DNA from 2 places in the Massilia oculi genome. Region 2 is predicted to be linked to the other one. Evidence: predicted binding sites of a transcription regulator. Region 2 holds the regulator's gene; the other holds the start of a gene.
The links. Region 2 encodes sigma-54, which starts transcription at its own class of promoters, with help from an activator protein. Its sites were predicted from a motif close to TGGCANGNAANCTGCTTT; they were not measured.
Positions count from the first base shown of each region.

Region 1: the regulator sigma-54 is predicted to act here: its motif matches at 2,463-2,480, upstream of DIR46_RS10115 (TorF family putative porin).

Region 1 is NZ_CP029343.1:2,175,888-2,183,184, forward strand. Features, by position in the region: gene amt (ammonium transporter) at 1-1,289, opposite strand, end outside; gene glnK (P-II family nitrogen regulator) at 1,304-1,642, opposite strand; gene DIR46_RS10115 (TorF family putative porin) at 1,662-2,396, opposite strand; partial or broken gene DIR46_RS27245 (accessory factor UbiK family protein) at 2,651-2,881, shown strand; partial or broken gene DIR46_RS10125 (adenosylcobalamin-dependent ribonucleoside-diphosphate reductase) at 3,072-5,530, shown strand; gene DIR46_RS10130 (SirB2 family protein) at 5,604-5,987, shown strand; gene DIR46_RS10135 (tetratricopeptide repeat protein) at 6,010-7,008, opposite strand; gene DIR46_RS10140 (YfeK family protein) at 7,200-7,297, opposite strand, start outside.
Region 2 is NZ_CP029343.1:2,488,004-2,495,300, forward strand. Features, by position in the region: gene rapZ (RNase adapter RapZ) at 1-616, shown strand, start outside; gene DIR46_RS11500 (DUF5694 domain-containing protein) at 680-1,750, opposite strand; gene DIR46_RS11505 (enoyl-CoA hydratase/isomerase family protein) at 1,835-2,920, opposite strand; gene hpf (ribosome hibernation-promoting factor, HPF/YfiA family) at 3,044-3,403, opposite strand; gene DIR46_RS11515 (RNA polymerase factor sigma-54) at 3,479-4,954, opposite strand; gene lptB (LPS export ABC transporter ATP-binding protein) at 4,966-5,718, opposite strand; gene lptA (lipopolysaccharide transport periplasmic protein LptA) at 5,730-6,278, opposite strand; gene lptC (LPS export ABC transporter periplasmic protein LptC) at 6,327-6,932, opposite strand; gene DIR46_RS11535 (KdsC family phosphatase) at 6,944-7,297, opposite strand, start outside.

The DNA.
Region 1 (7,297 bases), 310 kb from region 2:
GCGACGATGCCCGACCAGACGACGGTCACGACCACGCCGTGCGCCTGCACCAGCACCTGGCTGCCGATCGAGTAGCCGGTGGCCATGGCATTGGTGGTGTAGTCCCACACGCCCTGGCCGCCCAGCGACGGCGCCGCGAACACGCCGGTCAGCAGCGCCCCCAGGATGCCGCCCACGCCGTGCACGCCGAACACGTCGAGCGAATCGTCGGCGCGCAGCATGCGCTTCAGGCCGGTCACGCCCCACAGGCAGATGATACCAGCCAGCAGGCCCATGACCAAGGCGCCCATCGGACCGACGAAACCGGCGCCCGGGGTGATCGCCACCAGGCCCGAGATGGCGCCCGAGGCGGCGCCCAGCATCGATGGCTTGCGCTTGAAGAGCCACTCGCCGGCCGCCCACGACACGGTGGCGGCGGCGGTTGCCAGCAGGGTGTTGATGAAGGCCAGCGCCGCGATGTCGCCCGCTTCGAGCGCCGAACCGGCGTTGAAGCCGAACCAGCCGACCCACAGCAGCGAGGCGCCGACCATGGTCATCGGCAGCGAGTGCGGGGCCATCGATTCCTTGCCGTAGCCGACACGCTTGCCGATCACGTAGGCGCCAACCAGGCCGGCGACCGCGGAATTGATGTGCACCACGGTGCCGCCCGCGAAGTCGAGCGCGCCCTGCTGCCACAGGTAGCCGGCGCCGGCGCTGACGGTGGCCAGCGAGGCGGCATCGGTGATCGCGTCAGGACCGGCCCAGAACCAGACCATGTGCGCCATCGGCAGGTAGGCGAAGGTGAACCAGATCACCACGAAGGCCAGCACCGCCGCGAAGCGCGCGCGCTCGGCGAACGAGCCGACGATCAGCGCGCAGGTGATGGCGGCGAAGGTGCCCTGGAAGGCGACGAAGATGAACTCGGGGATCATCACCTCCTTGGTGAAGGTGGCGCCCATCGAGAAGGTGCCGGCGACCGGGTCCCAGATGCCTTGCAGGAAGGCGCGGTCGAAGCCGCCGATGAAGGCGTTACCGGAGGTAAAGGCGAGTGAGTAACCGTACAGGCACCACAGCACGATGATCAGCGAAAACACCATCATGACCTGCATCAGGACCGACAACATGTTCTTGGCGCGCACCATGCCGCCGTAGAACAGCGCCAGGCCCGGGATCACCATCATGATGACCAGCAGGGTGGCAACGAACATCCAGGCGGTATCCCCCTTGTTGATGGACGGCGCCGCCATGGCCGGGAGGGCCAGGCCCAGGCCCAGCATGGCGGTCAGGATTTTTGTCGTTATATGCTTCATGAACACGTTCCTTCTTACAGTGCGTCGTTGCCGGTCTCGCCGGTACGGATACGGATGACCTGGGTCAGGTCGGCCACGAAGATCTTGCCGTCACCGATCTTGCCGGTGCGGGCGGCGCCCTGGATCGCATCGATCACCTGGTCGACGATGGCATCGTCGACGGCGGCTTCGATCTTGATCTTGGGCAGGAAATCGACAACGTACTCGGCGCCACGGTACAGCTCGGTGTGACCCTTCTGGCGACCGAAACCCTTCACTTCGGTCACCGTCATGCCTTGCACGTTGATTTCCGACAGCGCTTCACGCACTTCGTCGAGCTTGAAGGGCTTGATGATGGCGGTAATCATTTTCATGGTATTGCCTCTTTTGCTATCAAAAAGTTTTTGACACGGACAGCACGGCGGCTGACTTGCCCAGGTTCTTGCCTTCCGGACTCAGGTAGGCGTCGGTATTCGCCTTGTGCCAGGCCAGGGCCACGGTGGCGACCCCAAAGTCCTTTGTCACGCCGATCTTGTAGTGCGTGTAGGACGCCGGGCTGTTGTTCTTCACGCGCTGGCGGCCGATCTGCAGGTTCAGCAGGAAGCCGTTGCTGACGTCGATGTCGGCGCCCACGTCCAGATAACCGCTGCGCTTGCTGTCGGCGGTGCCGAACAGATTGGTCGTCGAGTGCGAATACTTGATATACGCAGGGCCGAAGCCGAGCTTGCCGTAAATTTCAAAAGTATTTGCGTTCGGATCCAGGCTGTTATCTGGATACCAGTAATACAGGCCGCCGACGTCGTAGCTGACCTCATCGGTCAACTGGCCACGCTTGCCGGCATACACATCCCATTCAAGATTGCCGTCGCCACCCAGGTCCTTCGTCCACTTGATAGTGGAGAGCCAGGTGCCTACGTAGAAGCCTGTTGGGCCATGTACGTAGTCGACGCCGCCGGACAGGGCGGGGTCGGAATCGGTTTGCGACAGGCCGCGGTAACGGTAGTCGCTGGTGAGGGCCACGTTGTAGCTCACCTGATGTTCAGCGGGTTGTTCCTGTGCCATGGCCGGGAAACTGGTAAAAGCCAGAATCGCCAGACTGATCGCGTTGATTTTTGCATTGCACTTCATGACAAACCCCCTTGGACAGTTACTGCGTTTGGAATTCCTTTATTGGTGCGTTATCTCCTTCTTCGTTTAGCAGGATGTGTGCCAGCTCATAAAAACAGTGAAAATAGCCTTGTTTTTTTTGTAAACACGCCCCACTTACGATTTGCTTCAATACAATCGAGCGCGAACGGCGTCCGCCGTGTTGCGTGACGCACCAAATCAGGCTCGTTTGCACCGCCGTGGTGCATACAACCTCGGCAGAAAGGGATAGGGACATGAACAACAGCAACTTCTTCAGCGATTTGCAGGGCAAGATCAACCAGGCACTGGAAAGTGGCCCGGCCAAGGACATCGAGCGCAACGTCAAGGCGGCGATGACCTCGGGCTTCGCCAAGCTCGACCTGGTTACGCGCGAGGAATTCGACATCCAGGCCCAGGTGCTGGCCAAGACCCGCGCCAAGCTGGAAGCGCTTGAGCTGCGCGTGATCGAACTCGAAGCCCGCCTGGGGTCCGGCGCATCGTCCACCTCGTCGGCATCGGCCCCCCGCCAGCGGGCGCGGCGCCGTCGGCCACGGCCCCATTCCCGGCCCAGCCCGAAGATCCGACCATCGTGCTGCCGCCGAGTCTCGACAAATCGGGCGATACGCCGATCAACAAACCCTGACGGCGGGTGCATTCATGGATAGGGCAACCGGCATGAATGCACCAGAATCACGGACCGGCACCCTGCCCGCGCAGGAAGTGTCGCTCGACGTGCTGCGCGAAAAATACGCGCGCGGCGACGAACGCACGATCGGGGACGTGCAGCGGCGCATCGCACGCGCCCTGGCCGCCCTCGAACCGCAACGCGCCGAATGGGAGCGCCGTTTCCTGGAGGCCCAGCAGCAGGGCTTCGTTCCCGCCGGCCGGATCGCGTCCGCCGCCGGCCTTGGCCTCTCGGCCACCCTCATCAACTGTTTCGTCCAGCCGGTCGGCGACGCGATCTCCGGCACCAGCGACGGCCTGCCCGGCATCTATACCGCGCTCAGCGAAGCCGCCGAGACCATGCGCCGCGGCGGCGGGGTCGGCTACGACTTTTCCGCGATCCGCCCGCTGGGCAGCAAGGTGGCCGGCACCGCCTCGCGCGCTTCCGGTCCGGTGTCGTACATGGAAGTATTCGACGCCTCCTGCCGCACGGTGGAATCGGCCGGCGCGCGGCGCGGCGCCCAGATGGGCGTGCTGCGGATCGACCATCCCGACATCGAACGCTTCATCGCGGCCAAGGACACGGGCCGTCTCACCAATTTCAATATCTCGGTCGGCGTGACCGACGCCTTCATGCGCGCCGTCGAGGCGGACGAGGCGTTCGCGCTGGTGCACCCGGCCGAGCCGGGCGACGAGGACGTGGCCGCCGGCGGCCACCGCAGGGACGACGGCCTGTGGGTCTACCGCAGCCTGCGCGCGCGCGAGCTCTGGGAACGCATCATGGTCTCGACCTACGACCATGCCGAGCCGGGCGTGCTGTTCATCGACCGCATGAATGCCGAGAACAACCTCTGGTACGCCGAAGAGCTGCGCGCCACCAATCCCTGCGGCGAGCAGCCGCTGCCGGCGTATGGCTGCTGCGATCTCGGCTCGCTCAATCTCACCGCCTTCGTCGATGCGCCGTTCACGCCGGAGGCGCGGCTGGACCTCGAACGCCTGCGCGAGGTAGCCGCCACCGCGGTGCGCATGCTCGACCTGGTGCTCGACGCCACCCGATGGCCGCTGCCGCAGCAGGCCGAAGAGGCGCGCGCCAAGCGCCGCATCGGGCTGGGCTTCCTGGGCCTGGGCAGCGCGCTGGCGATGCTGGGCCTGCGCTACGACGCCGACGAAGGCCGGGCCATGGCGGCGCGCATTGCGACCGAACTGCGCGACGCGGCCTACGCGGCCTCGATCGAACTGGCGCGTGAAAAAGGCGCCTTTCCGCTGTTCGACGCCGACAAATACCTGCGCGGACAATTCGTCGCACGCCTGCCGCAAGCCCTCCTCGACGGCATCCGCGCCCACGGCATCCGCAACTCGCACCTGCTGTCGATCGCGCCGACCGGCACCATCTCGCTGGCCTTCGCCGACAATGCCTCGAACGGCATCGAGCCGCCCTATTCCTGGACCTACCGGCGCAGGAAGCGCACGGCGGACGGCGGCACGCGCAGCTACGAGGTATGCGACCACGCCTGGCGCCGGTACCGCCAGCTGCATGGCGACGCCCCCTTGCCCCGAGCTTCGTCAGCGCGCTCGAGATGCGCGCGCTGGACCACCTGCGCATGGTGGAGGCGGTCCAGCCCTTCATCGACACCGCGATCTCGAAGACCGTCAACGTGCCCGAGGATTATCCCTACGAGGATTTCCGCGACCTGTACCTGGAAGCCTGGCGCGGCGGCCTGAAGGGACTGGCGACCTATCGCCCGAACGCGGTGCTGGGGAGTGTTTTATCAGTCGCGCCAGCTGCAACGCAGCCCCCATCGGACGACGACCCGCTGCGCAAGCGCTTCGAGCATCGCCCGCTGGGCGAGCTGGAATCGGTGACCTCGAAGATCGAGTACTCGACCCAGGAAGGCCGCAAGACCGCCTACCTGACGGTGAGCTTCCTGCGCGCCGAAGGAGCATGGGAAGGCCGCCGGGTGACGGTCGAGCGTCCCTTTGAATTCTTCATGCCGGCCAACCAGCGCACCGGCGGCCACCAGTGGATCACGGCCTCGATGCGGCTGCTGTCGATGGTGGCGCGCGCCGGCGGCCCGATCGCGCGGGCGCTGGCCGACATGCGCGAGGTGGTGTGGGAAAAAGGCCCGGTACGCTGTGGCCATATCGTGCGCGACGATGGCGTGCAGGTGCCGGTGTACCACGACTCCGAAGTCGCGGCGATCGCCTTCATGCTGCAGCGCATGCTGATCCGGCGCGGCTTCCTCGACGAGCAGGGCAACCAGGTGCCGGTGGAGGCGCTCGCGCGCAGCTTCGAACGGCGCATGCACGACGCCATGCCAGAGCTGGGGCCGCGCTTGCAGGCCGAGACGCCGCCCGAGCCACTGCCCGTCCTGAACGGCGCCAAATGTCCGGAATGCGGCGCGCTGGCGCTGCGCAAGGTCGATGGCTGCTCGCGCTGCGAGTCGTGCCACTACGTCGGCGAGTGCGGCTGACCGGGCCTTTGAAAAGAGGCGTTCGCGGGGCCGGCTCAGGCATACTGCCGGGGTCGCAACCAGTCCCGGCCTCATGATGAGTTACTACGCCCTCAAGCACGTCCACATGACCTTCGCCGTCCTGAGCGGCGCGCTGTTTCTTGTCCGCGGCCTGTGGATGCTGGCCGAATCGCGCCACCTGCAGCGGCGCTGGGTCAGGATCGCGCCGCACGTGATCGACACGCTGCTGCTGGGCAGCGCCATCGGCCTGGCGGTATGGAGCAGCCAGTACCCGGGCCAGGCGCCGTGGCTGACCGCCAAGCTGGTGGCGCTGGTCGTCTACATCGGCCTGGGCACGGTGGCGCTCAGGCGCGGCCGCACGCGCCAGGTGCGCGCCCTGGCCTTCGTCGGCGCGCTGGCCTGCTTCGCCTACATCCTGGCGGTGGCGGTCACCAAGAATCCGCTGATCGCCGGGTGAAATGCGGTCTGCCGGGTAGGCATCAGCGCCGCTTCAGCTGCGCCAGGTGCGCCGTCACCTGCTTCCGCTCGCGCCGCGCGAGCGGTGGGACGCCCGCCAGCGCCGCCCGGTAGGCCGCGATCGCGCGCGGCCGGTCGTGGCGCGCTTCGTAGACTTCGCCCAGCGTCTTGTAGACATAGGGCCTGGGGGCGATCGCCGCCGCCCTCTCCAGCTGCAGCGCCGCTTCGGCCAGCCGTCCCTGGGCGCGCGCCACCTGCGCCAGTCCGTAGGGCCCATGCTCGCTGGACGGCAGGCGGCGGCTCAGTTCCTCGAACAGCCGGCCGCTCTGCGCATAGCGGCCGGCGTCGAGGTGGGCGCTGGCCAGGGTCAGCAGCAGCTCGCGCTGGCTGCCCTGCACCAGCTCATAGCGCGTCGGGTCGGCCGCCAGGATGTGTTGCTCGGCCTCGTCCAGCTTTCCCTCGTCGAATGCGCACATGGCGCGCATCAGGCGGGTCAGGTCGGGGTCGAGGCGCCACGTTTCGGTGGCCAGTTCGCGCGCGCGCACCTCGCTGCCTCCCAGGAAGAATGGCGCATCGAGATAAAAGACCATCAGCGTCACGCGGGCGCGGTAATTCATCGGATCGAAGCGGATCGCGCGCTCCAGGGTGTCGCGCGTCGCATGCGCATTGCGCACGAACGCGACCAGGCCGCCGGCGCGCGACTGCGCCAGCATGACGTTCCCCAGCGCTTCGGCGCAGACGCTGCTGTCCGGATTGGCCTCGACGCAGCGTTCGGCATCAATACGCGCCCGAGGCAAGTCGTCCGTCTCGCCCCGGGCGATGCTCAGGTCGACCGACGCCGCCAGTGCCGTCGCGTCGGTGTCATCGCGCGCCAGCCTGGCCTTGATCGCACTGCTCGCCTCTGCATAGCGCTTCTGGTGCACCAGCAGTGCAATCGGGTCGGTGTGGACAGCCTGTGCGGCGCCACCGCACACCCCCAATAGCAACACCGGCACCCAACGTGCCAAGCTCTTAGCCAGCATTGCATTCCCTCTCGTCGGGATCCGGCCCTTTCCGTGGCGGCCGGTCCCGCTTGCGCGCTCAAGTATTTTTTGTTATTTAATATAGAACAAATCCTTACACGAAAGGCGTCCATGCGTCAATGCAGCGGGGATAGCGAAGATAGCCTGCATGGCAAGCGTGGCGGTCGGGACGAATTCACCGGACGCGCAACTCAGCGGGATGGACGCGCAGCGCGGTACTTCGCCAGCGCGGCCCCGAGCCAGGCGGCGCTGGCGACCGGCGCATTGCCGCCGCAGCGAACCTGGTAGG
Region 2 (7,297 bases):
GAGCACCCATTCGCTGGTCGCGCGTTTTTCGGAAACGCGGCGCAGCCATCCGCTGTCGCACGAGCTGCGCCCGGGCGAGAACCCGGCCTCGCGCCGCACCCTGATCGAATGCATCGCCGAAGAGCGCGAGCGCCTGTCGTCGATCGAGAACCTGGGCCACGTGATCGACACCTCGGAACTCTCGGCCAATAAACTGCGCGCCTGGATCAAGGAGCTGGCCGAGGTCGCCCATGCGCCGCTGACCCTGTTCTTCGAATCGTTCGCCTTCAAGGTCGGCGTGCCGCTCGACGCCGACTTCGTGTTCGACGTGCGCGCGATCCCGAACCCGTATTACGACCTGGCCCTGCGCCCCCTCACCGGCAAGGACCAGCCGGTGATCGACTTCCTCGACGCCCAGCCGAGCGCGATCGAGATGCTGGCCGACATCCGCAACTTCGTGGCCAAGTGGCTGCCGTCGTTCAAGACCGACAACCGCAGCTACCTGACGGTGGCGGTGGGCTGCACCGGCGGCCAGCACCGCTCGGTGTACATGGCCGAGCATCTCGGCGCGCACTTCGCCGATACCGAGCGCGTGATCGTGCGGCACCGGGAGCAGCCGAAGAATCCGGCGGCATAATGCTGCGGTAGGGTTGGCGGCGGTGCCGCCGACCCGACGTCGTGCGCAGTCAGGCGGCGCGAATCAACGCAGCACCTGCGCCGTATCCACCAAGCGCACATCGTGCATCTGGTGCAGGTAGGCTTCCAGGTAGCCCTTGTGAGACGCCCCGACGATGACCAGCAGGCGCGTGCCCGGCGTCACGCCCACCACGTCGCGGATGTTCGCCGCCATGCGCAGGTTGCGCGTTTCCCAGTAGCCCACGTAGTTGCGGCCGAAGCGCTGCGGCGACGGCTCGTTCATGGCGGCGCCGAAATCGATCTCGAAGGTCGCCGCGACATGGGCCGGCGAGTTATAGGCGCGGTACAGCGCCAGCACGCCTTCGGCGCTGCCCAGTTCCTGCTTCAGGACCTTGTCCTGTTCCTCGCGCTGCTTGTTGGCCGGATTGTCCCAGGCCTTCATGATCGCCTCGCCGGCGGCCTTGCGGTCGGTGTAGGGCCGGCCCGCCGTCTGGTCGTCCATCGCATGCACGCGGTCATGCCCCAGGCGGGCCGCCAGCTGCGCCGCGATCATCACGCTTTCACCGGGACGGACCTCGAGCCGGTGCAGCCGGGCGACCAGGACCTCATCCAGGCCATCGCCTGCGTGGCGCTCGGCGGCGGGCAAACGCAGCCACTGGACCATGGCCGAGGTGGATTCGCCACCGGCCAGGAATACGGCCGCCAGGCGCCGCCGCTGGGCGCTTGATGGCGCCGCGGGCCAGGCGGCGAGCAGCTTTTCGGCTTCGGCAGTGGCTTGCGGGACATCGAGCCCGGTGGCGGCCCTGGCCGGCGCGGTGTCCCAGCAATAGCTGTCGATCGCCTCCCGGTAACGCTCCACGTAGCGGTGCATGAAGTCGCACTGCGGCCCGGAACGCTCCTCGACCGCGATCGCCTGCGGCTTCCAGCCCGCGAGCCGGTCGTTCAGCAGGGACAGGCTCGATGGCTGGAAGGTCTTGGGCAGTTGCGACAGGTGGGGCGAACCGAGCACCATGATCTCGCTGGCCGGCCCTGCGGCCGGGCCCTTGAGCCGGCTCGGATCGAAGGCCGGCTGGTAATCTTGCGCGACGGCGCCGCCGCATAGCGTCATCGAGATCAGCAGGGCACGCAGGCGCATCGGTCTTCCTTTCGAGTCATGAAGACCCGATGTTCACACCTCGTCGATGCGCTGTCACGCAAAAATCGATATGCATGCTCCCGCTTATGCGAGATGCCTGAGCGGATGCGCGTGACCAGGCCACACCGGTTCGAAGAAGCGCGCCACCATGTCGGGCGTGACCTGTTCGAGCGCCGGCGGATTCCATTGCGGCGCATTGTCCTTGTCGATAACGAGCGCGCGTATGCCTTCGAGCACTTCGCCATGCTCGAAATTGCGGCGCACCAGCGAGCGCTCCATGCGCAGGCAATCGGCCACGGACAGCGCAGCGCCGCGCGCCAGCAGCTCGTGGGTCACGCACATCAACAGCGGCGAGCGCTGGCGCATCGCCTTCAGGGCTTGCTGCGCAAACGGCGTCTCGTCGCGTTCGAGCGAGGCCATGATGGCGGCGACCGAGCCGGCGCCGAAGTGGGTATCGACCAGCGTGCGCCGGGCCTGCAGCTCGCTCTCGCCTGCCGCTTGCGCGAACGGCGCGGCGAAGGCGCGGATGGCGGCGGGAAGTGCGGCGCCGCCGGTCGTCTCGATCAACGCGTTCAGGGCCGGCAGCTCGGCGCTGGGCACGAACACGTCGGCCAGGCCCACGTAGAGCGCGTCGGCGGCCTTGATCGTCAGGCCGGTCAGGCCCAGGTAGTTGCCGAGCCGGCCCGGCGCATGCGACAGGAAGTGGCTGCCGCCGACGTCCGGGAACAGGCCGATGTTCACTTCGGGCATGGCCATCTTCGTTCGTTCGGTCACGATGCGCAGGCCGCAATCCGGCCCGCCCTGGGCGATGCCCATGCCGCCGCCCATCACGACGCCGTCCATGATGGCGATATAGGGCTTGGGATAGAAGTGGATCAGGTGGTTCAGCGCGTATTCTTCGGTAAAGAAATCCTCGAGCAGCGCGCTGCCGCCGGTCGGCCCCTTCTGTCCGACTTCATGGAAGAAGCGAATGTCGCCGCCCGCGCACAAGGCCTTCTCGCTGCTGCTGGTGAGCACGACTGCATCGACCCGCCCATTGTCGCGCCAGCCAAGGAGGATGTCGGTCAATGCGCGCACCATCTCGAGCGACAGCGAATTGAGCGCCTTCGGGCGGTCCAGTGTGATGATGCCGGTGCGGTTGGCGATGCGGGTCAGGACGTGGTCGGTCATGGGTTGATCCATCATGAAGAGACCTGCATTTTACCGAACACGCGCCTCGGGTAGAACTGAAACGCTGGATGCAAAAAGGGCGTCCCCTCAGACGCCCTTAGCTAGTGTGAGCCCTGCGCCTGATCAGGCGACAGCAGCGTCTTCGCCGCCGATTTCCGGCATGCGTTTGATCGAGGTACGGCTATGGTCTTTCAATTGCTGCTTGTGTTTGAGGATCTGTCGGTCCAGTTTATCCATCAGCGTGTCGATCGCGGCGTACAGGTCTTGCGCGACGCTTGCCACGTGCAGGGTCTTGCCCGACACCTGGACGTTGATCTCTGCTTTCTGCCTTTTTTCTTTTTCAGTGAGGTTGTCGACGGCCAGGAAGACGTGGGTGTCGATCACCTGGTCGAAATGGCGAATGATGCGCTCGAGCTTATTCTGAACGTATTCACGGATGGCGGGGGTTACTTCGAGATGATGGCCACTGATTGTGAGGTTCATACACACTCCTTTGAAAAGGTTGCACCGTGTGGACCACACCAACGCGACAAGGCACGACGGGTGTGGACGGCGCAGTTACAAGGACTTGCGGAGGCTTACAGGGGGTATCTTGAGGGCTTCACGGTATTTTGCAACCGTCCGGCGCGCGATGACCATGCCTTGTTCCCCGAGCATCTCCGCGATCTTGCTGTCGGACAATGGGTTCCTAGGGTCTTCTGCTCCTGTCAATTGTGCGATGAGCGCACGGATTGCCGTCGAGGATGCTTCGCCTCCCGCCTCGGTGGCAACGTGGCTGCCGAAGAAATACTTCAACTCAAACATGCCGTGCGGGGTCAGCATGTATTTCTGCGTTGTGACACGAGAAATTGTGCTCTCGTGTAGGCCTAGTGTATCAGCTATCTCACGTAAAACAAGGGGCCGCATGGCAACCGCGCCATGCGAGAAAAAATTGCGCTGGCGCTCGACGATCGCCTCCGCCACACGCAGGATGGTGTCGAATCGCTGGCGCATATTCTTGATGAGCCACTTCGCTTCCTGCATCTGCGCGCCCATCTGCGCCTCGCTCTTGCCCTGCTTGAGCAGGCTGGCGTACAGGCTGTTCACGCGCAGGCGCGGCATCACGTCCGGGTTCAGGGTGACCGCCCAGCCGCTCTTGGAACGGCGCACGATCACGTCCGGCACCACGTAGTCCGACACGTTCGAGGCAAACGCCGCGCCCGGGTGCGGATTGCATTGGCGCACCACGGCCTGCACCTCGCGCAAGTCTTCGTCGTCGCAGTCGAGCGCCTTCTTCAGCTTGCTGTATTCGCGCTGGGCGAACCAGCTCAGGTAACCCTCGACGATGGTCAGCGCCATGCGCCGCGTCACCAGCGGCACACCGGGCATGCGCCGGATCTGCAGCGCCAGGCACTCGGCCGCGCTGCGCGCGCCGACGCCCACCGGGTCCATGCTCTGCACCAGCGCCAGCGCGCAGCGCAATTCGTCGATCTCGATCCCGAGCTCTTCGGGCAGCCTGGCGTGGATCTCGTCGAGCGGCTCCTCGAGGTAGCCGTTGTCGTCCAGCGCATCGATCACCAGCTCGGCCAGCGCACGGTCGCGCGCCGACAAGGTGGCTTCGCGCACCTGCTCCATCAGATGTTCGCGCAGGGTTATAGCGCAGGCTTCCAGTTGCGGGCGGCCGTCCTCGTCCTCGCCGCCGCCCGACGATGGCGCGCCGCCTTCGCTCCAGTCGGCATCAAAGCGATCGTGGTCCGCGCCGTTCTCGAAACCCTCGCCCTCCTGCGCCGGCGCGTCCTGGCCTTCGGCCTGCTGGCCGGGGGCCGGTGGCGCCTCGCCGTTGGCGGGCGCATTGTTGATCGCGCCATCGGCCAGCAAGCGTACCGAACGGTCGAGCGGATCGTCGAGCCGCTCGAGCAAGGGGTTATCGCCCAGTATCTGCTCGATCTCCTGGTGCAGCTCGAGCGTCGACAGTTGCAGCAACCGGATCGACTGCTGCAGTTGCGGCGTAAGCGCGAGGTGCTGCGAAGTGCGAAGTTGCAGGGACTGTTTCATCTAGGCGTCGCTCACATGCGGAAGTGTTCACCCAGGTACACGCGGCGGACCGACTCGTCCGCGATGATGTCGTCAGGGCGGCCGGAGGCAAGCACCGCGCCCTGGTTGATGATGTAGGCGCGGTCGCAGATGCCGAGCGTCTCGCGCACGTTGTGGTCGGTGATCAAAACGCCGATCCGGCGCTCCTTCAGGAAGCGCACGATGCGCTGGATCTCGATCACGGCGATCGGGTCGACGCCGGCGAACGGTTCGTCGAGCAGCACGAAGCGCGGATTGGTCGCCAGCGCGCGCGCGATTTCCACGCGGCGGCGCTCGCCGCCCGACAGCGACAGCGCCGGATTCTCGCGCAGCTTCTCGATCTGCAGGTCGGCCAGCAGGGTGTCGAGGCGCTCGTTGATCTGGTCTTTCGACAGCGGCTTGCCGTTGTCCTTCTGCAGCTCGAGCACGGCGCGGATGTTCTCTTCCACCGTCAGCTTGCGGAACACCGACGCCTCCTGCGGCAGGTAGGACAGGCCCAATACCGCGCGGCGGTGGATCGGCAGGCTGGTGATGTCGGTGCCGTTGATGTCGATCGAGCCGGCATCCGACGGCACCAGGCCGACGATCATGTAGAACGACGTGGTCTTGCCGGCGCCGTTCGGACCCAGCAAGCCGACCACTTCACCGCATTCGACCTGCAGCGACACATCGCGCACCACCAGGCGCTTGCCATAGCTTTTCTGCAGGCCCTTGACGACCAGGGTGCTGCAATCGCCCAGCTCCATCGGGATCGCCGTCATTGCGCGCCTCCGGCCGGGGCGCGCTTGGGCGACAGGATCAGGGTGCCGCGTCCGCCGCCGGCCTTGGTCTGGCCGCTGACGTCGTTGCGCACGGTGGCCACTTCCTTGCGGTTGTCGTAGGAGATGAAAGGTCCGGTGATCTGGTTGGTCATGCGCGAATTCTCGAGCTCCTTGATCAGGGCGTTCGAGTACAGGCGCACCAGCTCGGAACGCTCGTCGTACTCGATGCGCTCGGCCTGGCCTTCGACCCACAGGTCGGGGCCGCCGTCACGCTTCTGGCGGAAGGTGGTCAGCTTGCCGTTGGACGCGGTGAGCGTCACGCTCATATACCCTTCCGGCGACTCGTTGACCACGGCGCGGTCGGCCTTGAGCAGCAGCGTGCCGCGGGTCAGGACCACGTTGCCGGTGAAGACGCGGGTGCCCGTGATGCCGTCGACGTCGGCGGAGTCGTATTCGATGGTGGCCGGCTTGAGCGAGTCGGCGCGCTCGGCGGCCGCGGTCAGCGACAGCAGGGAAAGGAAAGCGGCAGCAAGGAGTTTTTTCATGGTTGGAAACGGGTCTCGGGTTGGCACGCGGCGCACGTCGTTCAAGGATCAGCGCTGGCGTGGCGGATAGACGATCTGGCCGCGGCTGGACAGGTGCATCTGCTGGGTCGCATTGTTGGCGACCATGCCGGTGCCCTTGAGCGTGGACGCGCCAAGTTGCATGTCGATCGGCAGATCGGTCTTCACGATTTCTTCATCGGGCAGCACGGTGAGCGCCTGGCTGCGCACGCGCAGCGCCTCGCTCTGCGCGGTCTTGGGACGCTGCAGGTCGACGTCGCCCATCAGTTCGACCCGGTGCTCCTGGTGATGAATCTGCGCGTTCTTCGCGACCACCGTCATCGGCGGGCGGCCCGGCTCGACGCCGCGCAGCACCGGCTCGTCGACGTGCGACACGTCGCCATTCGGAATGTGCGCAAGGCGCTTGCCCGACACCAGATAGCTCGGCTGGCCATTCTCGGTCATGCGCACGAACGAAAAATTCTCGACGATGTAGTCAGGTTCGTCCGGCGGCCCGCCGAGCTGGGCGTCGATGTCGGACGCCTGCATCAGCTGCAGCAGCCAGAAGCTGCCGAAGGCGAAGAAGGTGCCGATCACGATCATCGCCAGGAGATTCCAGCGGTGCGCGGTGCGCTTGTTGACGACGACGGTAGCCATTTTTTATAACCTCAGGCGAAGTACGGCGCGAGCGCCTGGTCGTAGGTGCCTTGGGCGCGCATCACGAGGTCGCACACCTCGCGCACCGCGCCGCGGCCGCCGCCATTCCTGGTGACGTAGTGCGCGCGATGCTGCACCTCGGGGTGGCCGGTCGGCACCGCGACGGCGAAGCCGACGCGCGCGAACAGCGGCAGGTCGATCACGTCGTCGCCGATGTAGCCGCACTGCTCGGCCGTGAAGCCGGTCGCTTCCAGCAGCCTGGCGAAGCCGATGCGCTTGTCGTGGATGCCCTGGTGGACGTGCGAGATGCCGAGATCGGCCGCGCGCTTGACGACGATCGGCGACAGGCGCGCGCTGATGATCGC